DNA from 2 places in the Streptomyces pseudoechinosporeus genome. Region 2 is predicted to be linked to the other one. Evidence: riboswitches for the same ligand, from Rfam matches in the RefSeq annotation. Region 2 holds a riboswitch; the other holds the start of a gene.
What was found. A riboswitch is a leader RNA that binds a small molecule or an ion and turns the genes downstream of it on or off. The one in region 2 is predicted to bind glycine.

Region 1: linked by a shared signal. The riboswitch ahead of gcvT (glycine cleavage system aminomethyltransferase GcvT) and the one ahead of gcvP (aminomethyl-transferring glycine dehydrogenase) in region 2 are both predicted to bind glycine.

Annotation. Positions count from the first base shown of each region.
Region 1 covers NZ_BAAGPS010000003.1:107,656-123,033, reverse strand. The annotation lists gene ACYVO6_RS03970 (L,D-transpeptidase) at 1-931, shown strand, start outside; gene ACYVO6_RS03965 (enoyl-CoA hydratase/isomerase family protein) at 1,040-1,807, shown strand; gene ACYVO6_RS03960 (ATP-binding protein) at 2,005-2,592, shown strand; gene ACYVO6_RS03955 (GNAT family N-acetyltransferase) at 2,603-3,241, opposite strand; gene ACYVO6_RS03950 (hypothetical protein) at 3,303-3,665, opposite strand; gene ACYVO6_RS03945 (hypothetical protein) at 3,665-3,889, opposite strand; gene ACYVO6_RS03940 (EF-hand domain-containing protein) at 4,062-4,274, shown strand; gene ACYVO6_RS03935 (TetR/AcrR family transcriptional regulator) at 4,425-5,075, opposite strand; gene ACYVO6_RS03930 (MMPL family transporter) at 5,160-7,358, shown strand; gene ACYVO6_RS03925 (glycoside hydrolase family 25 protein) at 7,417-7,974, opposite strand; gene ACYVO6_RS03920 (NUDIX domain-containing protein) at 8,141-8,662, shown strand; gene ACYVO6_RS03915 (L-serine ammonia-lyase) at 8,682-10,049, opposite strand; gene glyA (serine hydroxymethyltransferase) at 10,211-11,473, opposite strand; gene gcvH (glycine cleavage system protein GcvH) at 11,488-11,877, opposite strand; gene gcvT (glycine cleavage system aminomethyltransferase GcvT) at 12,018-13,148, opposite strand; glycine riboswitch at 13,184-13,297, opposite strand; glycine riboswitch at 13,298-13,412, opposite strand; gene ACYVO6_RS03895 (AAA family ATPase) at 13,622-14,317, shown strand; gene ACYVO6_RS03890 (enhanced serine sensitivity protein SseB) at 14,682-15,378, shown strand, end outside.
Region 2 covers NZ_BAAGPS010000067.1:99,393-114,770, forward strand. The annotation lists gene ACYVO6_RS40730 (PhzF family phenazine biosynthesis protein) at 184-990, shown strand; gene ACYVO6_RS40735 (CPBP family intramembrane glutamic endopeptidase) at 1,047-1,847, opposite strand; gene ACYVO6_RS40740 (glutamate--cysteine ligase) at 2,093-3,613, opposite strand; gene ACYVO6_RS40745 (hypothetical protein) at 4,275-4,868, shown strand; gene ACYVO6_RS40750 (DUF5999 family protein) at 5,219-5,425, shown strand; gene gcvP (aminomethyl-transferring glycine dehydrogenase) at 5,538-8,423, opposite strand; glycine riboswitch at 8,604-8,700, opposite strand; gene ACYVO6_RS40760 (PRC-barrel domain-containing protein) at 8,821-9,192, shown strand; gene ACYVO6_RS40765 (DNA polymerase IV) at 9,398-10,756, opposite strand; gene ACYVO6_RS40770 (MerR family transcriptional regulator) at 10,848-11,525, opposite strand; gene ACYVO6_RS40775 (bifunctional nuclease family protein) at 11,771-12,244, opposite strand; gene ftsR (transcriptional regulator FtsR) at 12,330-13,058, opposite strand; gene ACYVO6_RS40785 (FHA domain-containing protein) at 13,101-13,985, opposite strand; gene ACYVO6_RS40790 (DUF881 domain-containing protein) at 14,134-15,045, opposite strand; gene ACYVO6_RS40795 (small basic family protein) at 15,051-15,378, opposite strand, start outside.

The sequences.
Region 1 (15,378 bases), on a different contig from region 2:
GGGCAAGGCGGTAGAGGGCAACATCACTGATGGCGGGGCGAGTTGGACGCCCACGTACCACCTGGCGTCCGACACGAAGTACAAGGTCCAGGCCACGGCCCAGGACCCCGAGGGCCGCCAGGCGACCGAAGAGTCCAGCTTCACGACGCTGACCCCGAAGAACACCTTCGTCGGCATCTTCACACCCGAGGACGGTTCCAAGGTCGGCGTCGGAATGCCCTTCTCGCTCAACTTCACGCGGGGCATCACCAACCCCGAGGACGTCGAGAAGGCCATCCGTATCAAGACGGAGCCCGCGGTGGAGGTCAAGGGCCACTGGTTCGGCAACGACCGGCTGGACTTCCGTCCGGAGAAATACTGGAAGCCCGGTACGAAGGTCACGGTCGACCTCGACCTCGACGGCGTGAAGGGCCGGCCCGGCGTCTACGGCGAGCAGGCCAAGACCGTGGAGTTCACCATCGGCCGCAGCCAGATCTCCACCGTGGACGTCAAGTCCAAGAAGATGATCGTCAAGCGCGACGGCAAGGTCATCAAGACCATCCCGGTGACCACGGGCAAGCCGGGTTACGAAACCTGGAACGGCCAGATGGTCATCACCGAGCGCCACGAAATGACCCGTATGAACGGCGAAACGGTCGGCTACGGCGGCGAGTACGACATCAAGGACGTATCGCACGCCATGCGCCTGTCGACCTCGGGCACCTTCATCCACGGCAACTACTGGGGCGGCGACGCCTTCGGCAACTACAACGCCAGCCATGGCTGCATCGGCCTGCGCGACCTGAAGGGCGGCAGCTCCTCGAGTCCGGCGGGCTGGTTCTTCGACCGCTCGATGATCGGCGACGTGGTGATCGTGAAGAACTCCAAGGACCGGATCATCGACCCGGACAACGGGCTCAACGGCTGGAACATGCCGTGGGACAAGTGGTGAGCGGCTGTCGGTCGTAGACCGAGAAGGTCCGGTGTGCTGCGACAGGCCCGGTGTGCTGTGACTGAGCACACCGGGCCTGTTGTCGTTAGTGCCCGTTAACCTTCCCTCATGACTGTGCATCTCGAAGTCGCCGAAGGTGTCGGCACGATTCGCCTCGACCGTCCGCCCATGAACGCGCTGGACGTCGCCACACAGGACAGGCTCAAGGAACTCGCGGAGGAGGCCACGCGTCGCGAGGACGTGCGCGCGGTGGTCCTCTACGGCGGCGAGAAGGTGTTCGCGGCGGGCGCGGACATCAAGGAGATGCAGGCCATGGACCATACGGCGATGGTCGTACGGTCCCGGGCCCTGCAGGACTCCTTCACCGCCGTGGCCCGTATCCCCAAGCCGGTGGTGGCCGCGGTCACCGGTTACGCGCTGGGCGGGGGCTGCGAGTTGGCGCTCTGCGCGGACTACCGGATCGCCGCAGACAACGCGAAGCTGGGCCAGCCGGAGATCCTGCTCGGGCTGATCCCCGGGGCGGGCGGCACCCAGCGGCTGTCCCGGCTGATCGGGCCCTCGCGCGCCAAGGACCTCATCTTCACCGGCCGTATGGTCAGGGCCGACGAGGCACTCACGCTCGGCCTGGTGGACCGGGTCGTGCCCGCCGCCGAGGTGTACGAGCAGGCGCACACGTGGGCCGCCAAGCTCGCGCAGGGGCCGGCGCTCGCACTGCGGGCCGCCAAGGAGTCGGTGGACGTGGGGCTGGAGACGGACCTCGAGACCGGGCTCGCGGTGGAACGCAACTGGTTCGCGGGGCTGTTCGCGACGGAGGACCGGGAGCGGGGGATGCGGAGCTTTGTGGAGGAGGGGCCTGGGAAGGCCAAGTTCCTCTGATCAACTTGCCCTGATCAACTGGCAGTTGACGCGGCGTCTTACGTCAGTGTCCCCCGATGGGGCGGTTTATATGAGCCTTGAGTCGAACTCGAGGTCACCTGGTCGGGGGGTATCGGCGATTGCCCTCAACTGTGCTGTCGTCGCAGGTCAATCGGTCTGCACTGCCCCACGAACTACCTGCGGCATATGCCGTTCGGATGGCTTGGAACGGAGGGTTCCCGGGGGCGTATTCCCCTGGAACGGCCCCGAAAGGCGTTCTGGGCGGCCATGATGGGGTCATGGCGGGGCTGGAGGGTAGGGAACAGCCGCGGCGGCACGCGAGTGCGACCGCGGCGCGCTGGTCGCCCGGTGTCGAGGACGAACGCGCACTGAGAGCACTGGAGTTGTTCGGCAACCCGACAAAGGCCGAGGTTCCGTTGCCGTCCCGCCCCGAGTCGGCGGCCACCGCGCGCCGCCTGACCCAGGTGGTCGTCCTGCGCGAGTGGGGACTCTCCCCGAAGATCACCGAGGACGCCGTACTCCTGGTCTCCGAACTTGTCGGCAACGCCGTACGCCACACCGGCGCCCGCGTCTTCGGACTCCGTATGCGCAGCCGCCGCGGCTGGATCCGCGTCGAGGTCCGCGACCCCTCCCGCGGCCTCCCCTGCCTCATGCCCGTCCAGGAAATGGACACCAGCGGCCGAGGCCTGGACCTCGTCGACAAACTCTCCGACCGCTGGGGCGTCGACCTGCTGCCCCGCGGCAAGACGACATGGTTCGAGATCCGGGTGACCACCGACCGCTGACGAGCACCGCTCACTGCGCGACGAGCAGGGCCTCCGCCCCGACCGGGCGGAACCCGGCCGCCTGAAAGGCCCTTACGCTACGGGCGTTCCCGGCCGCCAACTGCGCCCAGACGGGTTCGCCCGCGCCGAGGTGCCGTGCCGCCGAGGCCAGCGCACGTCCCAGCCCCCGGTGCCGTATGGACTCCTCCACCTCGACCGCGGCCTCCAGGCGTCCCGCGACCCCGCGCCCCAGGACGAGTACGCCACCGTCGACGGCCCATACGCGCACCTCGTCACGCCGCTTGCGGGCGCGGGCGACCCGGGGATGGTCGGGGTCGCGCAGCTCCGACAGCGCGAGCGACGGCGGACCCGGCACGGGCGTCGCGACGGCCAGCAGATCGATGGTGTCCGTCGTACGCCCCGTACGGTCCATGAAGGCGGCCAGGAACCGCGGATTCATGGTCGCCGCGAGGGCATCGCAGTCCAGGGATCTCAACTGTGCACGCACCCACTCCGGATCCTCGTCCGTGAAGACAACGGAGTGCGCGGTGAAGGCGATGACGCCCGCGTCCCGCCGACCATGCTGCGGCACTACGGTGACGCCACCGTCCGCCGGCGGGAACTCCCCACGGGCTGCGGCGTCGAGAATGTCCCGCAGAGTGTCAGACACGAGGTTCCCTCCACGGGCTTGAGTATGGGGCGTCCGCCGGTTGTACGGGAGCGCCCCTCCGTCATGCGGTGCGGGCGCTGCGCAGGAATGCCGCGAGCATGTCGATGCCGATCTCACCGGTGCGCACCTTGCCCAGGGTTGCGACCAGGTGCGCCGCCTCGACGGTGAGGGGCTCGCCCGCGTGCACCATGAACGTGTACGCGTAGAGGGCCGCCACCTCATCGTTACGGCAGGCGAACGGATGCAACTGCGCCACGGTCGCGGCAAGCGTGGCCGCTCTCCAGGCGTTGTCCGCCTCCGGCTGGTTCTTGCTGGCGTGCCGGGCGATCGCCGCTTCCAGCGCGGGGATGTCCTGCACCTCCGGTGCGCTGGACAGCTGGTCCGCGATGACGAGAGCCCAGCGCAGATCTACGTTGAGTTCCATCAGCTATGCCCGGCCTCCAGCGCCTCGGCGAAGGCCTTCGCGGCGGCCAGCACATGCGGCGGCACGTTCTCGTCGGGGGTGTCCTTGCCCTCCAGGTCCCGCTCAATCAGTGTGCGGATATAGCCGGAGAGCATCATGCCGCGCTCGTGCGCTATGGCCTTCGCCTTGTCGACCAACTCGGCGGGGAGGCGCACGTTGAGCTGTTTCGTGTCCTGGGCCTGCATGGTTGCTCCCTGGTGTGGTGTGCGGTCTGCCGCTGGCTAGCATTACCTAGTAATTGCTAGCTGTCCACTCCGGCCCGGGTGGTCGCCGCACTCTGCTCCCGGCCGGGCGGTTAATCTGACCCCCGACAGCAAGGCATGGTTGACAGCGACACAGCACGAAGGGGCGGGCCCGGTGGCGGACATCGAGGAAGCACGCAAGGCGTTCGAGCGGATCGACGTGGACGGGGACGGGTTCATCACCGCGGCCGAGTTCAAGACCGCTCTCGCCCAGGGCGGGGACTGGAACGTCACCGAGGCGGTGGCGGAGGCCGTGATCGCCGACCGAGACCTCAACGGCGACAAGCTTCTCTCGTTCGACGAGTTCTGGGCGTACCTGAACAAGTGAGCCGAGCAACTTGGGGCGCCCACCGCGGGATGCGGAGGGCGCCCTTCGTCATGCGCGTCGCCCGGTCCGTATCGATCAACTCTCGGAATGGCTCGGCACCTTCCCGCTCATTCGACGACGCTGTGGAACCAGCACCCTGAGACATGACACTTAGCGGACAAGGCCCGCCACGATCGTGGTGAGGGTGCGTTCGACGACCGTGTCGCGCTGATCGGCGGGGAGGCGGGCGAGGGGCCCGTCAAGGATGAGCAGCGAGAGGCCGTGGACGGTCGACCAGGCGGCGACCTCGGCGGCGGGCCGGTTCTCCGGCCGCATCCGGCCCGTGGCCACGAGCGCGTCGAGCGTGTCGGAGAGCTCCACGAACGCCGCGAACTCCGGCCTGTCGTCGGGGGCTTCGAGGCCGGTGAAGTCATCGGGCTCCTCCGGGGCCGTACGGCAAAAGGCGGTGCGGAAGAGCCCCGGGTGCTCGATCGCGAACCGTACGTACCCGCGCCCGATCGCCTCGGCCCTGCGCACGGCCTCCTCCCCGGGGTCGTCGAGCCGGGGTCGTGCGTGCAGGGTCTCGGTCATCGACGCGGCGAGCGCCTGCTGGCCGCGGGTCTTCACGGCGTGCAGGAGATCTCCGTGGCCGCTGAAGTGGCGGTACGCGGCGGTGGGCGACACGCCGACGCTGCGGGCCGCCTCACGCAGTACGACCCGTTCGGGGCCTCCTTCGGCCGCGAGTTGGACGGCGGCTTCGATCAGCGCGTTGCGGAGGTCGCCGTGGTGGTAGCGGGACTTGCCGTCCGTGATCCGTTCCATGACTCCATCTTGCCCCAAGTTGACGCCGTTAACATCCTGTGCCACTGTCGATGTTAACGGCATAAACATCCGGAGGCGATCACCGTGTTCGATCGAATTGCCGGGCTGGCCCTCCACCGGGGCCGACTCGTACTGACACTGACCGTGGTGGCCGTGGTCGCCATGGGGGCCATCGGCTTCGGGGCGTTCGGCAAGCTCCTGGGCGGCGGCTTCGAGGATCCGAACGCGCCCTCGACCCACGCCCAGGAGCTCATCGACGAGAACTTCGGCGGCGAGACCAATCTGGTCCTGCTGGTGCGGGCCGACGACGGCGACCTCGGTTCCGCCGCCGCCGAACGCGCGGGCCGCACCCTCACCTCGGAGCTCAAGGACGAATCCACCGTGGCGAACGTGATCTCGTACTGGGACACCGGCGCCGCCACGCTGACCTCTCGGGACGGCGACGCGGCGCTGGTGCTGGCCCACGTCAAGGGCGACGACACCGAGCAGGGTGACAACGCCTCGGCGCTCATCGACGCGTACACCGGCGACCGGAACGGGCTGACCGTGCAGGCCGGCGGAGAGGCCGCGGTCGGCGACGAAGTTCCCACCCAGGTCGCCAAGGACCTCGCCCTGGCCGAGACGATCGCCGTGCCCCTGATCCTCATCCTGCTCGTGATCGCCTTCGGCAGTCTCGTCGCGGCACTACTGCCCCTGGTCATCGGGCTGATCGCGATCGTCGGCACCTTCGCCGAGCTCTATGTGCTCGGCAGCATCACCAACGTGTCGGTGTTCTCGATCAACCTCACCACCGCCCTCGGTCTTGGCCTCGGCATCGACTACGCCCTGCTCATGATCAGCCGGTTCCGCGAGCACCTCGCGGAGGGCGCCGACGTTCCCGAGGCACTCCGGCACACCGTACGAACGGCCGGGCGGACCATCGTCTTCTCGGCGGCGACCGTCGCCGCCGCGCTGGCCGCCCTGCTGGTCTTTCCGCAGTTCTTCCTGCGCTCCTTCGCCTACGCGGGCATCGGCGTGGTGGTCATCGCCGCCGTCAGCGCCCTGCTCGTCGTCCCGGCGCTGCTCGCCGTGCTCGGCCACCGGGTCAACAGCGGCCGCCTGCCCTGGGCGCAGACCGTACGCAGCGCCGAGGCGCCCTTCTGGGGCCGGCTGGCCCGCACGGTCATGCGCAGGCCCGCGCTGACCGCACTTCCGGTCCTCGGGATCCTGCTGCTCGCCGCGAGCCCGCTGCTCGGTGTCACCTTCGGCACGCCGGACGAGCGGGTGCTGCCGGAGAGTGCCCAGAGCCGGCAGGTCGCCACCACGGTGCAGCGCGACTTCACGGGCAGCGACGAGTCGGCGGTGCAGATCGTCACGACCGGGCCGGTGGCCGCGGACGGGCTGCGCTCGTACGCGACCGAGCTGTCGCGGCTCGACGGCGCCGTACGGGTCGAGACGTCCGCCGGCACATTCAGTGAGGGCCGCGCCACCCCGCCAGGGCCTGCGAATGCCGTACTTGGCCGCCCCGACGCCCAGCGGATCACGGTCGTCACCGGTCTCACCCCCAAGTCGGACGAAGCCCAGGACCTGGTCAAGGACGTACGGGCGGTGGATCCGCCAGCCGGTACCGAGACGCTGGTCGGCGGCACCGACGCGCGCCTCGTCGACTCCAAGGACTCGATCGCCGACCGGCTCCCGGCCGCCATCGGTCTCGTCGGGGTCACCACGTTCGTGCTCCTCTTCCTCTTCACCGGCAGCGTGATCCAGCCACTGCGGGCGCTGGTCCTCAACGCCATCAGCCTCACCGCGGCCATCGGCGTGATGGTGTGGATCTTCCAGGACGGCCATCTGTCGTCCGCACTCGGATTCACCCCCCAACCCATGGACACCTCCATGACGGTGCTCATGTTCTGCATCGCCTTCGGCCTGTCCATGGACTACGAGGTCTTCGTGACCAGCCGGATCAAGGAACTGCACGACGCGGGCGCCGACACCGAGACCGCCGTCACCAGCGGGCTCTCGCACACCGGACGAATCGTGACCATGGCCGCCGGGCTGCTAGCGGTGAGCTTCTTCGCCTTCGGCACGGCCCAGGTCAGCTTCATCCAGATGTTCGGGCTCGGCAGCGGCCTGGCGATCCTGATCGACGCGGTGGCCGTACGCGGGGTACTGGTACCGGCGGCCATGCGCCTCCTCGGCCGTACGGCCTGGTACGCGCCGAAGCCGCTGCGCGCGGTGCACGGGCGGCTGGGCCTCACCGAGGGCGCGCCCGCCGAGGAGGAGCGGACGCCCGCCAAGGTCTGACCCTCTGGCGGCGCGCAGTTGATTCGGCTGTCGGGAGAGGGATTCGCGGGAGCAGAAGTCAGCCGCTCTGGGCCCACTCGCGCAGGGCGGCTTTGCTCACGAAATCCGCCACGTTCTTGTCCAGCGGGTCGTCGGTGTACTGGTGGAAGCGCCATTTCGCTTGGATGCGCGGCTTGCCCGCCGTTACGTAGTCGGCGATCCAGAGCCCGTCACCTGCGTACGAGGTGGAATCGACATTCAACCAAAAATTTCGATTGCAATAGAGAATGGTCCGATGATTCGGCCGTAGTTCCTTCACCTTGCGGATGAAGCGGTCCTTCTCGGCGTTGGTGGCGTGGGTGCCCTCGCTCGTCGTTTCCCAGTCGACGGCGAGGATGTCGCCCGCCTTTTCCGGGGCCTTGCTGACGAAGTACTCGGCCTGGGCCGTGAGGTTGCCGGGCCAGAGGAAGTGGTAGAAGCCGACCACGCAGCCGGCGTCTCGCGCGGTCTTCGTCTGGGCGCCGAGTTTCGGGTTGACGTACGAACGGCCCTCCGTCGCCTTGACGAAGACGAAGGACAGGCCATCGGTGTCGTACGAGGACGACTGGTAGGAACTGACATCGATGCCGCGCAGCATGGGGGGATCCTCCGTGCGGTGGGGGAGAGGGAAGTGGGGGCCAGGAAAGCCGCAACTACCTTGCGTCTTCCCTTACTTCAGTCGCCCCACCCTCGCATGGATGTTCTGTCGAACGCAGCCGCAAAGCCTAAACTGCCCACCCACCGGCCGATGAAGGGACGTAACCGTGGCTCAGCGGTCAACCGAGGACGAGCCCATTGCCCTCAAGCCCGCCCTCGAATCGATGACCCGGCTGGTCGCCGCCGTCATCGTCCACGACAAGGCCACCAACCGCGTCGTCCTCCTCCAGCGCGGCCAGAACGCCAAGTTCGCCCAGGGCATGTGGGACCTCCCCGTCGGCAAGAGCGAACCCGGCGAACCCATCACCGAAACCGCCGTGCGCGAGCTCTACGAGGAAACCGGCCTGACCGTGAAGCCGGAGTCTCTGAAGGTCGCCCACATCATCCACTGCGCCTGGGGCGTCGAAGCCCCCAATGGCTTCCTCACGGTCGTTTTCGCCGCCCACGAATGGTCCGGCGAACCCGAAAACCGAGAACCGCGCAAGCACGCCCAGGTCCGCTGGGTTGGCGTCGAGGCCATCCCCGACGAGTTCGTGGGCTCCACCGCAAGCGCCCTCCACAGCTACCTCAAGGGTGGCCCTCAGGTGTTCCTGGACGGCTGGAAGTGCCGGGTCGGGCCCGAGTGCTGAGGTGGCCGGCACCGCTACCTCAGCACTCGATGATGTTCACCGCCAGCCCACCCCGCGCCGTCTCCTTGTACTTCACGGACATGTCGGCGCCCGTGTCCTTCATGGTCTTGATGACCTTGTCGAGGGACACCTTGTGGGAGCCGTCCCCGCGCATGGCCATCTTCGCGGCCGTGACCGCCTTCACCGCGGCCATGCCGTTGCGTTCGATGCAGGGGATCTGGACGAGGCCGCCGACGGGGTCGCAGGTGAGGCCGAGGTTGTGTTCCATGCCGATCTCGGCGGCGTTCTCGACCTGTTCGGGGGAGCCGCCCAGGACCTCGGCGAGTGCGCCCGCCGCCATGGAACAGGCGGAGCCGACCTCGCCCTGGCAGCCGACCTCGGCGCCGGAGATGGAGGCGTTCTCCTTGAAGAGCATGCCGATGGCTCCGGCGGCCAGCAGGAAGCGGACCACCCCGTCCTCGTCGGCACCCGGCACGAAGTTGATGTAGTAGTGCAGGACCGCCGGGATGATGCCCGCCGCGCCGTTGGTCGGGGCGGTCACGACCCGGCCGCCCGCCGCGTTCTCCTCGTTCACGGCCATCGCGTACAGCGTGATCCACTCCATCGCGTGGGCCAACGGGTCGCCCTCCGCCCGGAGTTGGCGTGCGGAGACGGCGGCCCTGCGGCGGACCTTCAGGCCGCCGGGCAGGATGCCCTCGCGGGACATGCCGCGTGCGACGCACGCCTGCATCACCCGCCAGATGGCGAGAAGCCCCTCGCGGATCTCCTCCTCCGTGCGCCACGCCCGCTCGTTCTCCAGCATCAGCGCGGAGATCGACAGGCCCGTCTCCCGCGTCAGGCGCAGCAGCTCGTCGCCCGTGCGGAAGGGGTACTTGAGCGCCGTGTCGTCGAGCTTGATCCGGTCCGCGCCGACCGCGTCCTCGTCGACGACGAAGCCGCCGCCCACGGAGTAGTACGTCTTCGTCAGGAGTTCGGCGCCGGAAGCGTCGTACGCCCAGAGCGTCATGCCGTTCGCGTGGTACGGCAGCGTCTTGCGGCGGTGCAGGATCAGGTCGTCGTCGAAAGAGAAGGGGATTCGATGCTTGCCGAGCAGCTTCAGGGACTTTTCGGAGCGGATCGCGTCCACTCGCTCGTCCGCCGACTCGACGTCCACAGTCCGTGGGGAAGCGCCCTCCAGGCCTAGCAGCACCGCCTTCGGGGTTCCGTGGCCGTGCCCGGTCGCGCCCAGGGAGCCGTACAACTCGGCGCGTATCGAGGCCGTCGGGGCCAGCAGGCCCTCGTTTTTCAGGCGGCGGGCGAACATCCGCGCCGCGCGCATCGGGCCGACCGTGTGGGAGCTGGACGGGCCGATGCCGATCGAGAAAAGGTCGAAGACCGAGATGGCCACGGTGACTCCTCACAACAGGGGTGGAACATAGATCGAGGGGCGCGTAGCGCTTCGAACAGGGCGGTGGTGGGAGACGGGTGGGAGGGGCACCGCGCACGCACCTCCAGTGTGCGCGGTGCCCCGAATAAGGCGCCCGAAGAAGGCGCCCGGAACGTACGGACCTACTTCAGGCCGGCGTACAACGGGTGCTTGTCGGCCAGCGCGGACACCCGGGCCTTCAGCGAATCGGAGTCGTACGCGGGCTTCAGCGCCTCGGCGATGATGTCCGCGACCTCGGCGAAGTCCTCGGCCGTGAAGCCACGGGTGGCGAGGGCGGGCGTACCGATCCTGAGACCCGACGTCACCATCGGCGGGCGAGGGTCGTTCGGGACGGCGTTGCGGTTGACGGTGATGCCGACCTCGTGGAGGCGGTCCTCGGCCTGCTGGCCATCGAGCTCGGAGTGGCGCAGGTCGACGAGTACGAGGTGTACGTCCGTGCCGCCGGACAGCACCGAGACGCCGGCCGAAGTGACGTCGTCCCGCATCAGGCGCTCGGCGAGGATCCGCGCGCCCTCCAGCGTGCGCCGCTGGCGCTCCTTGAACTCCTCCGAGGCCGCGACCTTGAAGGAGACGGCCTTGGCGGCGATCACATGCTCCAGGGGGCCGCCCTGCTGACCTGGGAAGACAGCAGAGTTGATCTTCTTCGCGAGTTCGGCCGTGGAAAGGATCACGCCACCGCGCGGACCGCCCAGCGTCTTGTGAGTGGTGGTCGTGACGACATGCGCGTGCGGGACGGGGTTGGGGTGCAGGCCCGCCGCGACCAGGCCCGCGAAGTGCGCCATGTCGACCATCAGGTACGCGCCGACCTCGTCGGCGATGCGGCGGAAGGCGGCGAAGTCGAGCTGGCGCGGGTACGCGGACCAGCCCGCCACGATCAGCTTCGGCCTGGACTCCTTGGCCAGCTTCTCGACCTCGGCCATGTCGACCTGGCCGGTCGCGTCGTCCACGTGGTACGCGACGACGTTGTAGAGCTTGCCGGAGAAGTTGATCTTCATGCCGTGGGTCAGGTGCCCGCCGTGCGCGAGGTTCAGGCCCATGATCGTGTCGCCGGGCTTGAGCAGCGCGAACATCGCCGCGGCGTTGGCCTGGGCGCCCGAGTGCGGCTGGACGTTGGCGTGTTCGGCGCCGAAGAGCTCCTTGATCCGCTCGATGGCGATCCGCTCGACGACGTCGACGTGCTCACAGCCGCCGTAGTAGCGGCGGCCCGGGTAGCCCTCGGCGTACTTGTTGGTGAGGATCGAGCCCTGGGCCTCCATGACCGCGACCGGAGCGAAGTTCTCCGAGGCGATCATCTCCAGGGTGGACTGCTGACGGTTCAGCTCGGCGTCGACGGCGGCGGCGACGTCCGGGTCGAGTTCGTGCAGGGGCTGGTTCAGAAGCGACATCAGTCAGGAGTCCTTCAGGAGCTGGAGTCGGAGCCGGAGAATTCGGTGTACTCGGTCGCGGAGAGCAGGTCCTTCGGCTCCTCCGCGATACGCACCTTGAACAGCCAACCGCCCTCGAACGGGGCGGTGTTCACCAGCGCAGGATCGTCCACCACGTCCTGGTTGATCTCGGTGACCTCACCGGTGACCGGCGAATACAGATCGCTGACCGACTTCGTCGACTCCAGCTCGCCGCAGGTCTCGCCCGCGCTCACCGTGTCGCCGACCTCGGGGAGCTGGACGTACACGACATCGCCGAGCGCGTTGGCCGCGAACTCGGTGATGCCGACCGTCGATACGCCGTCCTCGGCGACCGACAGCCACTCGTGCTCCTTGCTGTAGCGCAGCTGCTGGGGGTTGCTCATGGCCTGAATTCTCCTGTACACGGGGGAGTGGTGATCAACGGATGGTCTTGCGTTACGAGACGCCGGACAAGAGACGTCGGATACGAGACGGCACACGGGAACGTACGTCACGTCGCCGCGCTGCCGAACCGCCGGCGGGACTACTTCTGGCGCTTGTAGAACGGCAGCGCCACGACCTCGTACGGCTCGTGGCTGCCCCGGATGTCCACGCCGACACCGGGCGTGCCGGGCGCGGAGTGCGCGGCGTCGACGTACGCCATCGCGATCGGCCTGCCGAGGGTCGGCGAGGGCGCGCCGGAGGTGACCTCGCCGATGACCTTGCCGTCGGCGACGACCGCGTACCCGGCGCGCGGGACGCGGCGGCCCTCGGCGACCAGGCCGACGAGGACGCGCGGCGGCGACGACTCGGCATGGGCGGCGGCCTCGGTGAGCGCCTCGCGCCCCACGAAGTCGCCCTCCTTCTCGAACTTCACGACCCGCCCGAGCCCCGCGTCGAAGGGGGTGAGCGAGGTCGACAGCTCATGCCCGTACAGCGGCATGCCCGCTTCCAGGCGCAGTGTGTCCCGGCAGGACAGTCCGCAGGGGACGAGGCCCGCAGAGGAGCCAGCCTCGGTCAGCGCCTGCCACAGCTTCTCCGCGTCGGCCGGGGCGACGAACAGCTCGAAGCCGTCCTCGCCGGTGTAGCCGGTGCGCGCGATCAGGGCCGGGACAGCGGCGACCGTGCCGGGCAGGCCCGCGTAGTACTTCAGGCCGTCGAGGTCGGCATCGGTGAGGGACTTCAGGATGCCGGGGGACTCGGGGCCCTGGACGGCGAGCAGCGCGTACGCGTCACGGTCGTCGCGTACGGCGGCATCGAAACCCCCGTGAGCCGCAGCGCGCTCGGTCAGGGCGTCCAGGACCACCTGGGAGTTGGAGGCGTTGGCCACGACCATGTATTCGGTCTCCTGGAGCCGGTACACGATCAGGTCGTCGAGGATGCCGCCGTCCTCGCGGCAGATCATGGTGTAGCGGGCGCGGCCGACCTTGACGCCGCCGATGTTCCCGACCAGCGCGTAGTCGAGCAGTGCGGCGGCCCCCGTTCCGGTGACCGTGATCTCGCCCATGTGGGAGAGGTCGAAGAGACCCGCCTTCGTACGTACGGCCATGTGCTCGTCGCGCTCGGAGCCGTACCGCAGCGGCATGTCCCAGCCGGCGAAGTCGGTCATCGTGGCGCCGAGCGAGCGATGCAGGGCATCGAGTGCTGTGCGGCGTGGAGTGGTGGTGCTGCTCATCGGACAGGGCTCCCAAGGCATGACGGCGAGGTCGTTCCTCCCCATCTGTCATCGGAACCTGAGAGGTTCGCCGTGACCGCCGACAGGCGGTGGTCATGGTTTGCACCTTGGGTGGAGCCGCTGGTCAGCGGCCCGCTTTTCAGATGTGCCTCGCCCGCGCGGTAACGGGGCCTGAGAGATTCAAGGGAGGGACTTGCTCCTTCGGCGCCCGGACACCCGTACACCTGCGTGTACATGTACCCGGAACTCTCCCGCGCGGATTCAAGCGGCCGGTATGCAGTTGGCGCGCACATCATCGCACGCATCGGTGCGGCATGGCAGGGGGGCCTTTCACAGGCGTGGGAGGCCTTTCACAGGGGTCACAGACCCGTCACAGTGATCTGTGACGGGTCTGTGGCATGGCGAGAACGAAAACGACAGGGTGCACGCATTACCTTCTCTTTACACTCGACGGGGATGGGTCTCCCGACCCCATGGGGAGGACGAACAGCGTGAACAGGACCACGGCGTACGCGACGGGTGCCGCCGTCGCACTGCCCAAGCAGCCCGCTGTCCCGGCAGTCCCGGCCAGGGAGGCGTGCGGCCCGCTCCCGGCGCCCGTCGTCCGTGATCTACGGGAGCGCGCGGGACACAGTCCGCACGGCCTGCGCTTCGGCGCGGCCGATCTCGTCGTGGTCACGGGCCTCCCGGGCAGCGGCAAGTCGACCCTGATGCGCCGCGCGGTGACGGGCGTCCGCATCGACTCGCAGGACACCCGCGACCGCTGGGACCGCCGCGTGTCCCGGTTTCTGCCGTACGCGGTCTACCGCCCCCTCGTACGGGCCGCGCACTACGCGGGCCTGCGCCGCGCCCTGCGCTCCGGCGAGGGAGTCGTCGTGCACGACTGCGGCACCCAGGCCTGGGTGCGCAGCTGGATCGCGCGCGAGGCCAAACGCCGCGGCGGCACGCTGCATCTGCTGCTCCTTGACGTCCCGCCGGACACGGCCCTGGACGGCCAGCGTGAGCGGGGCCGAGGCGTCTCGCGGTACGCCTTCGCCCGGCACCGCGCCGCGGTCGCCCGGCTGCTGCGCTCCGTCGAGAAGGGCGACCTGCCGGAGGGCTGCGGTTCGGCCGTCCTCATCGACCGGGCCGCGGCGGACGTGCTGCGGCGGATCGACTTCGGCGACTGAAACGGCCGGCGTCGGCGGGCGCTAGGGTCTGTCCGGCGGATCAGGTCGGAGGAGAGCTACGGTGCCTGGCGAGCAGAGGTGAGCGGGGTCTGGTGCGTGCAGCTGCAAGGCGGAGGATTGAGTCGACGCGATGGGGGTCCCCCCGCGCGAGCTCGATTCGAGCGTGGGGGAGTCGGCGATTGACGACAACGCGGCTGGGGGTCCCCCCACGCCCTCAAGGCAGTGGGGGAGTGCGTGCCAGCCCCCGCGTCTCCGGCATGATCCGCCGGACAGACCCTAGGGTTTCAGGCGCAGCGGTTGCTGCCCCGGCAGTGGTATCCGGCACTGGTCCCGGCAGTGGTTTTCGAGCAGGTGGTAGAGGCAGATGGACATCCCGGCACAGGCGCACCCCCATCCGCACGTCGGCTGGCCCGGCAACGAGTTGGAGGAGGTGCTCGCCGCGTCCCTAGGCGCTCCGGCGGGGCCCTCGGCGGGAGCCCGGATCGTGGAGGTCCTCGGCCGCAGCTTCCTCTGGGTGCCGCTGCCGAGCGGCGGCGGCCCGCACAGCGGTCCGCTGAACCTGCCCGCGATGGAGCTCGACGGACAGGCGTACGTCCCGGTCTTCAGCTCGGAGCAGCAGTTCCGGCAGATCGTCGGCGACCACATGCCGTATACGATCGCGCCCGCCGTCGAGTTCGCGCGCGGACTGCCGCCGCAGGTGGGCATCGCGGTGAACCCGGAGGGCACGGTCGGTATCCCGCTGCCCCCGCCCGCCGTCGCCGAACTGTGCCGCGCCGGACGCACCGAGCTGGACGGCCCCGCGAGCGGCGGCCGGGTCCGCCTGTTCGAGCCCGACTGGCAGCAGGACCCGGTGGACTTCCTGACGGCCGCCTCGACCGAGTTCGAAGCCACCGGCGCCGTACGAACCGCCCGCCGCTGCCTCGCCGCCATCGAAACCGCCGACCCGGTCCTCTTCATAGGCGTAGAACTGACCTCCTGGGACCCCGAAGCCCGCACCCTCCCCCTGGACGCCCTGGGCAGAGCCCTGACCCGAGCCCCAGCCCCCTGGCCGGTCAACCTGG
Region 2 (15,378 bases):
AATCACTCCATTCCATCGTTGATCGGTCGCGATGCGTCAACGATATATCGGAACAGCTCGCCTGGCAAGCCCCTGCCTGCCACCGATCACGCCCGCACCCCGCCCCGAACCAGCCCACTCCCGGTCCACCCACCCCGAATTGGCCTTGGCCTGCGACTTCGGTCCAGCCCTAGCGTCAGCTCCATGCGGATTCGAATCGTCGACGCCTTCACCGACCGCCCCTTCGCCGGCAACCCGGCCGGGGTCCTCCTCCTCGACGCCTTCCCCGACGACGCCTGGCTCCAGAACGTGGCCCTGGAGGTCAACCACGCGGAGACGGCGTTCGCCCACCCCCTCCCGGAGGACGGCGAGGCCGACTGGGCGCTGCGCTGGTTCACGCCGGTCACCGAGGTCGCCATGTGCGGCCACGCGACGCTGGCCACCGCGCACGTGCTGGCCACCACGGACGCCGTCCAGGGGCCCGTACGGTTCGCGACCAGGAGCGGCGTACTCACCGCCACCACCAACGACGGCTCCATCACCCTGGACTTCCCGACCGCCCAGCTCACCCAGGTCGAGGTCCCGTCAGGCGTGGCCGAGGCTCTGGGCGCCGAGCCGTTGACCATCCACGACACCGGCCCGAGCGTCGGCGACCTGCTCATCGAACTCACCGACGAGAAGACCGTCCGGGGCCTCGCCCCCGACCACAAGGCCCTCTCCCGGTACTCCGAGCGCGGCATCATCGCCACGGCCCGCGCCGAAGACCCCTCGCAGGGCTATGACTTCGTCTCGCGCTGCTTCTTCCCGAACATGGGCATCGACGAGGACCCGGTCACCGGCAGCGCCCACACGGCCCTGGCCCCCTACTGGTCCGACCGCCTGGGCCGCCCCAACCTCACCGGCCTGCAGGCCTCCGCCCGCTCAGGCCTGGTCCACACCCACCTCCACGGCGACCGCACCCTGCTCACAGGCCGCGCGGTCACCGTCATCGAGGGCGAACTCCACGCGTGAACAGCACAGAAGGGGCGTACGACATCCCCGTACGCCCCTTCTGTGCTCCGTAGCGCTCATGCAGTGGGCAGCCACCCCACCTTGCCCGCCAGCAGCGCGTACCCCACGAACGCCCCGATGTCGAGCAGTGAGTGGGCGACCACCAACGGTCCGACGCGACCCCAGCGGCGGTAGAGGTACACGAAGACAACGCCCATGACCATGTTCCCGATGAACCCGCCGATGCCCTGGTAGAGGTGATACGAGCCGCGCAGCACGGAGCTGGCCATCAGCGCGGTGCCCGGCGTCCAGCCCAACTGGCCGAGGCGGCGCAGCAGATACCCGACGACGATCACCTCCTCCAGGACGGAGTTCTGCACCGCGGAGAGGACCAGCACCGGATACTTCCACCACACATCGGGCAGCGATTCCGGGACGACGGTGAGGTTGAAGCCGAGGCTGCGGGTCGCCAAGTAGAAGGCGATCCCGGTACTGCCGATCACCGCCGCGATCGCCGCACCACGGCCCAGATCCGGCCACGGACGGCTCCGGTCGAAGCCGATGGTGCGCATCCCTGCCCCCTCGCGGAGCAGAAGGTGCGCGACGAGCAGGACCGGCACCAAAGCCGAGGTGATCCCGAACAATTGCCAGGCCAGATCAAGCCATGGCCGCCCGGGCGCTGCCGAGGCGTTCAGATTGGCCGCCTGATCCTTCAGTCCCCCGGGTTTCGTCACCGATCCGACAAAGCTGATCAGCGCGGAAACCCCGCTCGCACCGAGCGACACCCCCAGCACAAGCAGCATCTCATCGCGAAAAACTCGCCGCGCCGGCCGCTCCGCCGGATAAGAATCGGCCACCGCCCCCGCCTCCGACTGCACATGTGCCTCCAGTTGTGTCATCCCGTCTCGTCCCCATCCTGGCCCCGCGCCGTACGGCTCACGGATCAAGCAGGGGGGAGGGCACCACCGCATGGGACGTCACAGCTTGCCCGACCGGCACGGGGGCAGGACAGCCGACCCCCTTCCGCGCGCACGGCGGCGCTTGTTCTCGCCGTCGTCGGGGGCACCGTGGCGGCGATCGAGGACGAGGTCGACCAAATCGCGAAGGCAGCGGGGGCGCGAGCTCACACCAGCGGAATCGCCGGCTCCGGCAGCCCCACCGGCCAGGTGTGCACCGGCTCACCGAGGTGCATCAGCTCGCAATAACGTTTCGTCGTGGCGGCCAGCGCCGCCTCCCGGTCCATGCCGGTCTCCAGCGCCCGGTGGAACGTACTGGACTGCCAGGCCGCCCCGTTCACCCGCCGTCTGCATCTCTCCTCGATCACACCGAGGTAGAGGTCCCGGTCGGCCGGCTCGACGCCCCACGCGTCCAGGCCCGCCTCCGCGAGCGGCAGCAGTTCGTCCCGCACCAGCTGCACCGCCGGCACCCGCGTCGTCCCGCCGTACCGGCCACGCCGCGGCCACTGAAGGTGTGCGTCGATGCCGTACCGGCACGCGTGGTCGAAGTTGGCGGCGGCAGCCTCGAAGGGCAGCCGCGTCCACACGGGCCGGGTGTCCTCGGCGAGGGCTCGTATGAGCCCGTAGTAGAAGGCCGTGTTGGCGATGACGTCGGTGACGGTGGGACCGGCGGGCAGTACGCGGTTCTCGACACGCAGATGCGGGACGCCGTCGTCAATGCCGTACACCGGGCGATTCCAGCGGTAGATGGTGCCGTTGTGCAGTACGAGTTCGCCGAGCCGGGGTATGCCGCCGTCGTCCAGGACGCGCTGCGGATCCTCCTCGTCGCAGATCGGCAGCAGCGCCGGGAAGTAGCGCAGATTCTCCTCGAAGAGGTCGTACGCCGACGAGATCCACCGCTCTCCGAACCAGGTGCGCGGACGGACGCCCTGGGCCTGCAACTCGGGCGGACGGGTGTCGGTGGACTGCAGGAACAGCGGCGGCCGGGACTCGCGCCACAGCTCACGGCCGAACAGGAACGGGGAGTTGGCGCCGACCGCGACCTGTACGGCGGCGATCGCTTGCGCGGCGTTCCACACGTCGGCGAAACGGCCGGGCGTGACTTGCAGGTGCAGCTGCACGGAGGTGCAGGCGGCTTCGGGCGCGATGGACGCGGAAGTGCAGCTGAGCCGCTCGACGCCGTCGATGTCGAGTGTGAAGTCCTCGCCGCGGGCCGCCACGATCTGGTCGTTGAGCAGGGTGTAGCGGTCCACGTCGGAGAGGTTCGCGGAGACCAGGTCGTCGCGTGCGAGCGTGGGCAGAATGCCGATCATCACGATGCCCGCGTCGACCTCGTTCGCTTTGCGATGGGCATATGCGAGTGAGGTCCGCAGCTCCTCGGCGAGGCGGTCGAATACCCGGCCTCCCAATCGATGTGGGGCAATGTTGACTTCCAGATTGAACATGGCGAGTTCTGTTTGGAAATCACGGCTGGCGATACGTTCAAGTACTTGAGCGTTCATCATGCGCGGCATGCCGTCCGGGCCCGCGAGATTGAGTTCGATCTCCAGACCCATGAGATTCTTCGGGCGGTCGAACCGCTCCTCCGCCAACAGCCGCTCAAGCCCCGCCAGGCACTGCCGGAGCTTGCCTCGGTAGCGCTGGCGATCGGACAGGCCGAACGACGCTGCCTCGACCTTCTCCCCCATCGAAGCGTCCCTCCTCGACTGGGCAGCCCGACGAACCGGCCGCTGACGTCCCGGGTCACGGGGGATGATGCCCAGGCAATGCGATCGATAACGTCCTGGACAAGCCTGTTGCGCGCTACTCTGAACGCAGGCCATCCAGGCACATTCACGCGGCATGAGGCAATGCACGGTTTTTCGCCGAGCAGTGACCTCGCCTCCGACGAGTTGCGGTCTCGTGAAAAACGCCGACGACATCCAGCCGACCGTTTCGGTGACGAATGCCGAGGTCGTCGCCTGATACCTCCGAAGAATCGGGATCAAAGGCACTTATCGACGGCCGAATGGTGCCTTGCCCTTAATCCACGCAACGGCTAGACGAAACACTGTCCGAACACGGGTCGTATAAACTTCGCGAACGAGGCAGAGAGTCGGCGCTCGCGGTCGTTGGCCCTGTCGTCACAGTGACGTCATCCACCGAAAGGTGAGCCGCGCAGCGTCTGATGCGTGCGATCGCAAAGCGACAGCAGATCCTCGATGCGAGCGTACGCGCCAGACGCCGCGCGACAGGCAGCACGGTGACCCACAGGCCGGGGACCCCCGCCCCTCTGCCCCCGAGTGCTGACAGCGTCGTCCGCCCCCGTCCTCGCGCCACCTGTGCCTGTCGAATGAGAGGCGACCCACCATGCCGCTGCATGTCCCTCCGGCTCCCGCGCCCGCTGTACGTACCGTCCTCACGGCCCTCGGTTCTCCCACCGCCGTCCGCGAGGCACCCACCCCATCCCTGCGCAACGCCCAGGGGCCCGCCACACCCGACCTCCCGCTGCCCGTCCACGTGCTCGACCGGATCACGCCGGCGGGCGCCTCGGCCACCCGTCTCGCGGGGTGGCGCTTCCTCATCCGCTGCGGTGGGTCTGCCGTAGCGGCTGCCGAGACCAGGCTGACCCCCGACGGCTGGGCCTTCTCCCACTTCTTCGAGGGTCCGTACGTCTCCGCCACCGAGCGCGCGCTGCGCCAGGCGGAGGCCATGACGCAGTCGTACCAGGCCCGCCTGCTCTCCGTACCCGAGCTCTACATGCTCACGCTCTGGCTGCACGGCGACTGCACGGCCGACGGCGCCGAAGGCCATCCCGCCGCCACCGATCTGCTGGTGCCCCTGGCGCCCGCGCCGCCCGGCATCGCTTCGCACCGCCCGCACCGCGTGGCCGAACTGCTACCCGTCCTGACCAACCGGCTCACCCCCGCCGCCGCTCCCCCGCTGCTCGGCTCACCCGCCTGAACACACCTCGGCTTCCGTGCCCCGTGGTCCCACTCCGGCCACGGGGCACACTGCTGCACGCAGTGACGCGGTGGGGACACAGCGCACGCCCGGCCCGTTCGAACTAGACCTATCCGACCCCCTGGAACCACCCAAACGGGCAGCCCAGTTGGAATGAACCATCCGCACGGGTGGTGCGTCATCAACCTGTGAGAAGCGTCACCGCGAAATCCCTGCGGATGGACGTTTATAGGGCAACACTGGGTTCCGTACCGACTGACAAACGGGGGGCGGCCATGAACACCACATCGAGCCGCAGGACAGACACCACGACGATCACCGATCTCACTACCCAGCGAAAGATCCCATCAATGTGCCAGCACCAGCCACCGTGTCCGACAGCCGACTCCGCCGACCGGGAAGCAGCGCTCCTCGTGGCGCACCACCCGGAGCAGGGATGGAGCCTGCTGTGCAACGGCGTCCTGCTCTTCGAGGACACCGGTGAGCTCCTGCCGGACGGCCGGATCATCGACCCGCACCGACCGATGATCAGCGCGCAGGTGATGACCGCCGCCTGAGCCGCGCGGCGCACCACCGGCGACGCCAGGCACGCTGCTCGGACATATGAGGGGCCGGCCCCGGGAGATCCCGGAACCGGCCCCGACGTATGCCCGGGAGCGATTACGCCGGCTACTCGTCGTAAACGTCCATCGGAGGGCAGGAGCAGACCAGGTTCCGGTCGCCGTACGCCTGGTCGATCCGCCGCACCGGCGGCCAGTACTTGTCCGCGGCCGACACCCCTGCCGGGAAGACGGCCTCCTCACGGCTGTACGCGTGCTCCCACGCGCCGCCGAGCACGGCCGCCGTGTGCGGAGCGTTCCGCAGCGGGTTGTCGTCCGCCGGCCACTCCCCCGAGCCGACCTTCTCGATCTCCGCACGAATGGCGATCATCGCCTCGCAGAACCGGTCGAGTTCGGCCAGATCCTCGCTTTCGGTCGGCTCGATCATCAGCGTCCCGGCCACCGGGAAGGACATCGTCGGCGCATGGAACCCGTAGTCGATCAGTCGCTTGGCGATGTCGTCGACGCTCACGCCGGTCGTCTTGGTCAGCGGTCGCAGATCGATGATGCACTCGTGCGCCACCAGCCCGCCGGGACCGGTGTAGAGCACGGGATAGTGCGGCTCCAGCCGCTTGGCCACGTAGTTCGCGCTCAGCACGGCGACCTGCGTGGCCCGCTTGAGCCCCTCGCCGCCCATGAGGCGTACGTACGCCCAGGAGATCGGCAGGATCCCGGCCGAGCCCCAGGGAGCGGCCGAGATCGGGCCGACGCCCGTCTCGGGGCCCGCGGCGGGCTGCAGGGGGTGGTTCGGCAGATACGGCGCCAGATGCGCGCGTACACCGACCGGGCCGACGCCCGGACCGCCGCCGCCGTGCGGGATGCAGAACGTCTTGTGCAGGTTGAGGTGCGAGACATCACCGCCGAAGCGGCCCGGCTTGGCGAGGCCCACCAGCGCGTTCAGGTTGGCTCCGTCCACGTACACCTGACCGCCCACGTCATGCACCTGCGCGCAGATGTCGGCGACGTGCTCCTCGAAGACGCCGTGCGTCGAGGGGTACGTGATCATCAGCACCGCCAGCTCGTCACGGTGCTGCTCGATCTTGGCGCGCAGGTCCTCGACGTCGATCTCGCCGTCCTCGGCGGTGCCCACGACGACGACCTTCATGCCGGCCATGACGGCGCTCGCCGCGTTCGTGCCGTGCGCGGAAGACGGGATGAGGCAGACCGTGCGCTGCTCGTCGCCGTTCGCGCGGTGGTATCCGCGTACGGCGAGCAGGCCGGCCAGCTCGCCCTGCGAACCGGCGTTGGGCTGGAGCGACACCTTGTCGTAACCGGTGACCTCGGCGAGCTGCTCCTCCAGCTCACGGATGAGCGTGAGGTAGCCCTGCACCTGTTCGGCGGGCGCGAAGGGGTGCAGCTGCCCGAACTCCGGCCAGGTGACCGGCTCCATCTCGGTGGTCCCGTTGAGCTTCATGGTGCAGGAGCCAAGCGGGATCATGCCGCGGTCGAGCGCGTAGTCACGGTCGGCGAGGCGGCGCAGATAGCGCAGCATCGCGGTCTCGGAGCGGTGCTGGTGAAACAGCGGGTGCGTGAGGTACTCGTCGGTGCGCAGCAGCGCGGCGGGCAGCGTGTCCGCGGCGGAGGCGTCCAGCGCCTCGATGTCACCCTCGACGCCGAACGCGGTCCAGACGGCGCCCAGTTGGGTCCGCGTGGTGGTCTCGTCGCAGGCGATGGACAGCTGGTCGGCGTCGACGAGACGCAGGTTGACCCCGCCCTCACGCGCCGCTGCGACGATCTCGGCAGCCCTTCCCGGCACCCGGACGGTGACCGTGTCGAAGTACGCCTCGTGGACGACCTCGACCCCGCCCGCCTTCAGACCCGCGGCGAGGATCGTGGCGTACCGGTGGGTGCGCTGCGCGATCGACCTGAGGCCCTGCGGACCGTGGTAGACCGCGTACATCCCGGCCATCACGGCGAGCAGCACCTGAGCCGTACAGATGTTGCTGGTCGCCTTCTGCCGACGGATGTGCTGCTCCCGCGTCTGCAGGGCGAGCCGGTATGCCTGGTCGCCGTCCGCGTCCAGCGAGACACCGACGAGACGGCCCGGCAGGTTGCGGGCGAACTTCTCGCGCACCGCCATGTATCCGGCGTGCGGCCCGCCGAAGCCCATCGGTACGCCGAAACGCTGCGTCGTGCCGACCGCGATGTCGGCGCCGAGCTCCCCCGGCGAGGTGAGCAGCGTCAATGCCAGCAGATCGGCGGCGACACTGACGATCGCGCCCAGTTCATGCGCCTGCTCGATCACAGGCTTGATGTCCCGTACGGCACCGGAGGCGCCCGGGTACTGGAGGAGCACGCCGGTCACGCCGCGCTCGGCGACCTCGGCCGGAATGCCCTCGCCGAGATCCGCGACGACGACCTCGACGCCGATCGGCTCGGCGCGCGTCTCGATGACGGCGATGGTCTGCGGCAGCGCGTCGGCGTCGATGAGGAAGACGCCGTTCTTGACCTTGCCCACGCGCCGCGACAGCGCCATGGCCTCGGCGGCGGCGGTGCCCTCGTCGAGCAGCGAGGCACCCGACGTCGGCAGACCCGTGAGGTCGGCGACCATGGTCTGGAAGTTCAGCAGCGCCTCCAGGCGGCCCTGCGAGATCTCCGGCTGGTACGGGGTGTACGCGGTGTACCAGGCCGGGTTCTCCATGACGTTGCGCAGGATCACCGGCGGCGTGAACGTGCCGTAGTAACCGAGCCCGATCATCGAGTCGAGGACCTCGTTACGGTCCGCGAGGGAGCGCAGCTCGGTGAGGACCTCGGCCTCGGAGCGCGCGGCCGGCAGCGCGAGCGCCTCGGCGTCCTTGATCACCTCCGGCACCGCGGCGGCCGTCAGCTCCTCGAGCGAGCCGTACCCCACCTGCGCGAGCATCTTGGCCCGGGCCTCGGTGTCGGGCCCGATGTGGCGCTGCTCGAAGGGGATTCCCCGTTCGAGCTCGGAAAGCGGAATGCGATGGGCGGTCATTTACGGAGGCCTCCTGGTCTGCCACGACCTTCGAGGGCACCACGGAGCGGTGCCCGGACGGCCTCCCCCTCTGTCATCTCAACCTGAGAGCTTCACCGGCCCGCCGGTTGTACGGCGTTCCGGCTTTCACCGTCGGTGAGAGCGGAAGCCGTCGACACCCGCTCTGCTTTCCAGAGTGGCCTCGTCCGCGCGGTACGTGGGCCTGAGAGATTCCGGGGAGGATTTGCTCCTTCGGCGCCTCCAATGAAGCCTTGGAGGACTCTCCCGCACGGGGTCAGCGGCCGTTGACAGCGTACCAGCGGGCACCCTCCGAGTGGCCGCCCACCGCAAAGTGCTCTTTCGTAGTGCTTATGGATGCGTAGTGCTGACGGATGAGTTGTGACCAGCTGGAGGGCCCGTGCAGACCGACATCGATCCGCGCAACCTGATCGGCCGCAAGGCGTTCGACCGCAACGGCCACAAGATCGGCACCGTCGACGAGGTCTATCTCGACGACGCGACCGGTACTCCGGAGTGGGCGGCCATACGCACCGGCCTGTTCGGCAGAGATGCCTTCGTGCCCCTGGAGCCCAGCGAACTGGTCGAGGGAACCTTGCGGATTCCCTTCGACCGCGCCCTGATCAAGGACGCCCCCGACTTCGGCGTCGGCCGCCACCTCTCCCCGGAGCAGGAACTCCAGCTCTACCACCACTACGGCCTCGACGTGACACCCCCGCCCCCGCCCCCGGACCGCGACTTCGGCCACCTGGCAGGCTCGGACGAGTCCTAAGCGGGCTTGCCTAAGCCCGGTGCGGTACCCGCGCCCCGGAGGCCGCAGGCCTCTTAGGGGCGCGGGGCTGTGACATATGCGGCTCCGCCGCGATGGGGGTCCCCCCGCTCATGGGGGTCCCCCCGCTCGAGCGAAGCCGAGAGTGGGGCGAAGCCGAGAGTGGGGGAGCGACCAGCCACAACGGACCCGCAGATTCCAGCCCGCGTTACCCAGCGGAGCGCAGCGGCAGCGGATCCGCCGACTCCAGCTCCGGATCGTCGATCCGGAAGGTGCGTACGCGCCCGGGTTCGGAGTCGGGCGTCTCGAACCGCACCGTGACCCGCCCGATGCCACTGCCCTGCACCCACCCGTGCCCGAACTCGGCATGCCGTACGTCATGCCCCGCGGACCACCGCCGCACGGCGGGCGCCTCCTGCTCTTCGGCCGACTCCTCCGCCTCGTCCTGCGTCTGATGTCCCGGCTCATCCGCGTGAGCCTGGGCCTCGGCCTGCGCCTGAACTTGCGCGAAGAGATCCTCCTGCGTGTAGTCGGCGAGCCCCGACACCCCGACCCCCAGCAGCCGTACGCCGCCAGTGGTGTCCACGGACTCCAGCAGCCGCGCGGCCGCCTCCCGCACCACCGAGGGGTCGTCCGTGGGACCCCGCAGCGTCTCGGAACGGGTCAGCGTCGAGAAGTCGTACCGCCGCACCTTGAGGACAATGGTCCGCCCCGACAGATGCGCGCCGCGCAGCCGCCGCACACACCGGTCGGCGAGCCGCTGCACCTCCATCCGCACCCGCACCCGGTCGTGGATGTCCACGTCGTACGTGTCCTCGACGGACACCGACTTGGTATCCCGCTCGGCCACCACGGGCCGCTCGTCGTGCGCCAGCGCCATGGCGTACAACGCGATCCCGTGGGCCTTCCCGAGGAGCCGCACGACCTCGTCCTCACCCGCCTCGGCGATCTCCCCGACTGTCGTGATCCCGGCCCGCCGCAAATGGTCCCCGGTGGCCGGCCCCACCCCGGGCAAGATGCGCACCGTCATGGGAGCGAGCAGTTCCCGCTCCGTCCCCGGCTCTATCACTACCAGACCGTCGGGCTTGGCCTGCTCGGAAGCGATCTTCGCGAGCATCTTGGAGGCGGCGAGCCCCACCGACCCGGTCAGCCCGGTGACGGCCCGGATGTCCGCACGCAGCTTCGCCCCCGCCAGCCGCGCCGAAGCCTCGTCCCAGGCCGCTCCCCGGGCCTCCAGATCTACGAACGCCTCGTCCAGGCTCAGCGGCTCCACCAGCGGCGACAGCTCCCGCAGTAGCCCCATCACCTGCTCGCTGATCTCGCGGTAGAACCCGAAACGGGGCACCAGATACGCGGCGTTCGGCGCCAGCCGTCGCGCCTGCGCCATGGGCATCGCGGAATGGACCCCGAAGACCCTGGCCTCGTACGAGCAGGTCGCGACGACACCCCGCGGCCCGAGTCCACCCACGATGACTGCTTTCCCGCGCAGGCTCGGCTTGGCTGCCTGCTCCGCCGAGGCGAAGAAGGCATCCATGTCGAGATGCAGGATCGTGGGCGCGGTTCTCACATATCCGATGCTGCCCTACGCCACTGACAACGCCCCCGTACACAGGAGCCTCGCCCCGGCGTGTAGGGCCCTCGCCCCTCCGACCGCTCGCTCAAACCGCGCGGTTGCGGCGCCGCGCCAGCTCGTCCGCGGGATGATGTCCGACGAGCGTCTCGCCCGTGTCGACGCGCTCGCCGTGCAACTGCGAGAGCGCGCTCTCCACGTCCCGCCAGACCACACCCACGGCGATCCCGAAGATCCCCTGCCCACCTTGGAGCAGCGCGTGGACCTCGTCGGGCGAGGAGCACTCGTACACCGTCGCACCGTCGCTCATCAACGTCATGCGCTCGAGGTCACGGAATCCGCGCTCCCGCAGGTGCTGGACCGCGGTACGGATGTTCTGCAGCGCCACACCCGTGTCGAGAAACCGCTTGACGATCTTCAGGACGACAACGTCACGGAAGCTGTACAGCCGCTGCGTCCCCGACCCGTAAGCGGGCCGCACACTCGGCTCGACGAGGCCTGTGCGGGCCCAGTAGTCCAGTTGCCGGTAGGTGATGCCTGCTGCCGCGCAGGCCGTGGGACCGCGATAGCCGATCTCCTCGGACACCACCCCGACACCGTCCGGCACCGCCGCCGGCCGCTGCTGCGGAGCGTGGTCGGCCGCGCTGCCCTGATGGGGGTACCCCCTGCTCGAACGGAGCCGCGAGCTGGGGGGAGGGTACGGGCCGCTCTCCACCGGACTGCGTCCGGGGGCACCCCCAGCCGTACCGTCGCCGCTGCTTCTCACGCCGACCTCCGTCCTTGACCTGCCTTCTCGACGGTAGGCAGTCACCGGGGGTGCGTCAACGACCACCGCACTCGGCACGCCGAGTGATAATCACCCTAGGAGTGGTTTCCCGTGCCCCACCGCGGGGAAAGGCTAGCCGAATACTCTCGGCGCGACCGCCGCACGCCCTGTCGTCCGGCGGTCCCGGAGGGTCACTGGATATTCGCCCCGAAGCCGGGGCCCTGGTTATGGAGGATCAGGCCGGGTCACTGGCTGTTGGTCCCGAAGTCTTCGGGCGAGATCTGGTCGAGGAACTCGCGGAACTTCTCCACCTCGTCCTCCTGCTCGTCCGGAATCGCGATCCCCGCGTCGTCCAGCACCCCGTCGCTGCCGTAGATCGGCGTCCCGGTGCGCAGCGCCAGCGCTATGGCGTCAGACGGCCGGGCGCTGACCTCGACTCCGCTGGCGAACACCAGCTCCGCGTAGAACACACCGTCCCGCAGGTCTGTGATGCGCACTTCGGTCAGCTCCTGGCCGACGGCCTCCAGCACGTCCTTGAACAGGTCGTGGGTCAGCGGTCGCGCGGGAGCCATGCCCTGCTGTGCGAAGGCGATCGCCGTCGCCTCCCCCGGCCCGATCCAGATGGGGAGGTAACGGTCGCCTCCCACTTCACGCAGGAGCACGATCGGTTGGTTGGAGGGCATTTCGACCCGGACACCTACGACGTCGAGCTCGTTCACACAGCAACCCTAGGCCGTGCTCGGCATCTTTGGGTAGTCGAGCACGGAACGCGCGGCCGATCCGGCCTCGGCACATGCCTCGGGTTCAGGGCAGCCGTACTCCGAGCGCGGACTGCACCAGCGCGGCATGCAGCTTCACCGCCAGCCCCGCCAGCTCCTTGGTCCGCGCCTCCGCGTGTGCCCGGGTCTGCGGATTGCGGTGCAGGCGCAGCGGGGCGACGACCTGGTCCACGAGCCCGGCCTCACGGTCGGCGGCGGCCTTAACGGCGCGCAGATGCCGCGGCTCGATTCCGAAGCGCCCGAGCTCCACGACAAGGCCGGCCACGGTCACCGCCTCGGCATCGTAACCCCCGTCCGGCAACGGCATGATGAGCCCGTACGACTCCCACTCATCGAGCTCCTGCTCACCGATCTCGGCCGCGGCCAGCAGCTCGGCCCGCCCGATCCGCGCCGCGGTGGGTCCCTCCGGCTCGTCGACGGCCTCGCCGTCACGCTGCCGCCCCAGCGACGGCAACTGCACCGCCTCACCACGCTCCATGGCATCCAGATGCTCGCGGATCACCTTCAGGGGCAGATAGTGGTCCCGCTGCATCCTCAGTACGTGGCCCAGGCGCTCGACATCTTCCGGGCTGAACTTCCGGTACCCCGACGGCGTCCGCTGCGGCTCGATGAGCCCCTCCGACTCCAGGAAGCGGATCTTGGAGATGGTGACTTCGGGGAACTCGTCGCGCAGTACGTTCAGCACCGTGCCGATACTCATCAGCCCACTGGCGGCGGCGCCGTTCCCGGCACCGCCGCTCGGTGTTTGAAGCATGGCCCTTCCCTGGGGTCCCCCCGGACGGATTCTGGGGGAGGGTCAGATTCCCCGCTGGCTCGCGTAGAAGACCAGCCGGTACTTGCCGATCTGCACCTCGTCGCCGTTCGACAGCGGGACGGAGTCGATCCGCTCCCGGTTGACGTACGTACCGTTCAGGCTGCCGACGTCCGCCACCGTGAACGTGCCGTCCGGCTGCCGACGGAACTCCACATGGCGACGCGACACGGTCACGTCGTCCAGGAAGATGTCGCTCTGCGGATGACGGCCCGCCGTGGTCAGGTCGCTGTCCAGCAGGAAGCGGCTGCCCGAGTTGGGGCCGCGGCGCACCACCAGAAGTGCCGAGCCGAGCGGCAGCGCGTCCACAGCTGCCTGCGCCTCGGGAGACAGCATGGGCATCTGCGTCTGGCCGGTGGCCTCGGCGTCATAGGCCTCGAGGCCCGAGATGGAGATCGTCGAGGTGGTCTCCGACGGGCGCTCGGCGGCCGCTCCGGCCCGCAGCGGCGCGCCGCAGTTGGAGCAGAACCGGCTGTTCTCCGCGTTGCGGTTCCCGCACCTCGTGCACACCAGGGCCGACATGGACGGATCCTCCTGCCGCGGCTGTCCTGCCTGGGCATTGGACGCGTACGGGTCGGGGGAGAACCCTCCACCCGCACTTGAGGTTGACGGTTCCCCGAAACCTATGCGGCCGGACTGGGCAGGGTCAACAGACGGCGCGCCCTGACCACCGGAAATGTCACCACCTGGGCCACCGAGCTGATCTCGGAACAGCGGGCGCTCCCCCTGCCCTTCGGCATCTTCATGGCGCGATGCGCGATGTCGGGCAGTGGCATTGTCGCTGCCCTCTTTCGCGCTCTTGCCAAACCACTTCGCAAACAACTTCACGGGCGATTCCCCTTGACCGAAACAGACCCGCCCGTGGGGCAGGACGAACCCTGATTACACACAGCGGTCGAGCCAGACATCCTCACAACGTCCGCATCCACCAGACAGTTTCCACCACGCACCACCCATTCGGTGCGTCGACCCCCCGCAACGTCATGCCCTCGACGAGCGGCCCGCATGCGCCCCCGCCTCACGGGGAGGACGACCGAGCGTAGTCAGGCTGCTTCGCTGGTCGCAAGGCGTCCACGACGATCTTGTCGGAGCGCTCCACCGTGACAGTGGCCTGCTCCTTCTCCAGAGTCTGCACCACCCCGCCGGGGATGTTGAGCGCCGGTTCGAGGTCCTGCGGCCTGCCGATGACCTTGAAACGATAGGGCGGGCTGATCTTGTTCCCGTCGACGCTCACTCCACCTCCGCTCGCGTCCGTCAGATAGGTGCTGGCGACCACCCGTACGCCATTGACCTGGATCGCTTCCGCTCCGGCTGCGCGCAGCTCCTGGATCGCGTCGAGCAGCATGTCGGCCTCGACCGTCCCCTTCGTGTCGTCGATGGTCAGCGTGATGCCGGGTCCCTGCGCCGCCACCGTGCCCGCAAGTATGCCGAGCTGCTTCTCCTTCTCGACCGTCTGCTTGCGGGCCTCCTCGGCCTGGTCCGAACTGTTCTCCAGCTCGGTGCGCTGATCTTCGAGACCTCGTTTCTCCTCTTCCAGACGCTGAGTACGGTCGTCCAGTTCATCGAGGATGCGTACGAGATCTTCCTGACGCGCGCCGCGCAGGGCACCGTCGCCGTCGCTGTTGGACGCCACCTGAACGGCCAGGCCGAAGCCGAGGCCGAACAGCAGGAGGGCGACGATGAACTGCGCACGTGACAGGCGTGGCGGCCACAGGCCGTTCACCAGCCGCTGGCGACCGGACAGGGGCGGCTCGATCTGCTCCGGCTCGGTCTCCAGAGCCTCCGAGGCTTCGGTTTTCGGCGTCTGAGGAGCCTCGGTTTTCGGTGTCTCCGGGACCTCAGCCGGCACCTCTTCGGGCAGCTTCTTGCGCAGCGGGTTCTCAGGGGCCGACTTGGGGGCCTTCTCAGAGGTCTCGTCCTGGTTGCTCATCGGCCTCACGCCCGGAACACGTGCCGGCGGATCGCCGCGGCGTTGGAGAAGATGCGGATGCCGAGGACGACCACGACGCCCGTGGACAGCTGAGCGCCGACGCCGAGCTTGTCGCCCAGGAAGACGATCAGCGCGGCCACCACGACGTTGGACAGGAAGGACACCACGAAGACCTTGTCGTCGAAGATGCCGTCGAGCATCGCGCGCAGCCCGCCGAACACGGCGTCGAGCGCCGCGACCACGGCGATCGGGAGGTACGGCTCGACCACCGCCGGAACTTCCGGCCGAACCAGCAATCCAGCCAGGACTCCCACGACGAGGCCCAGTACGGCG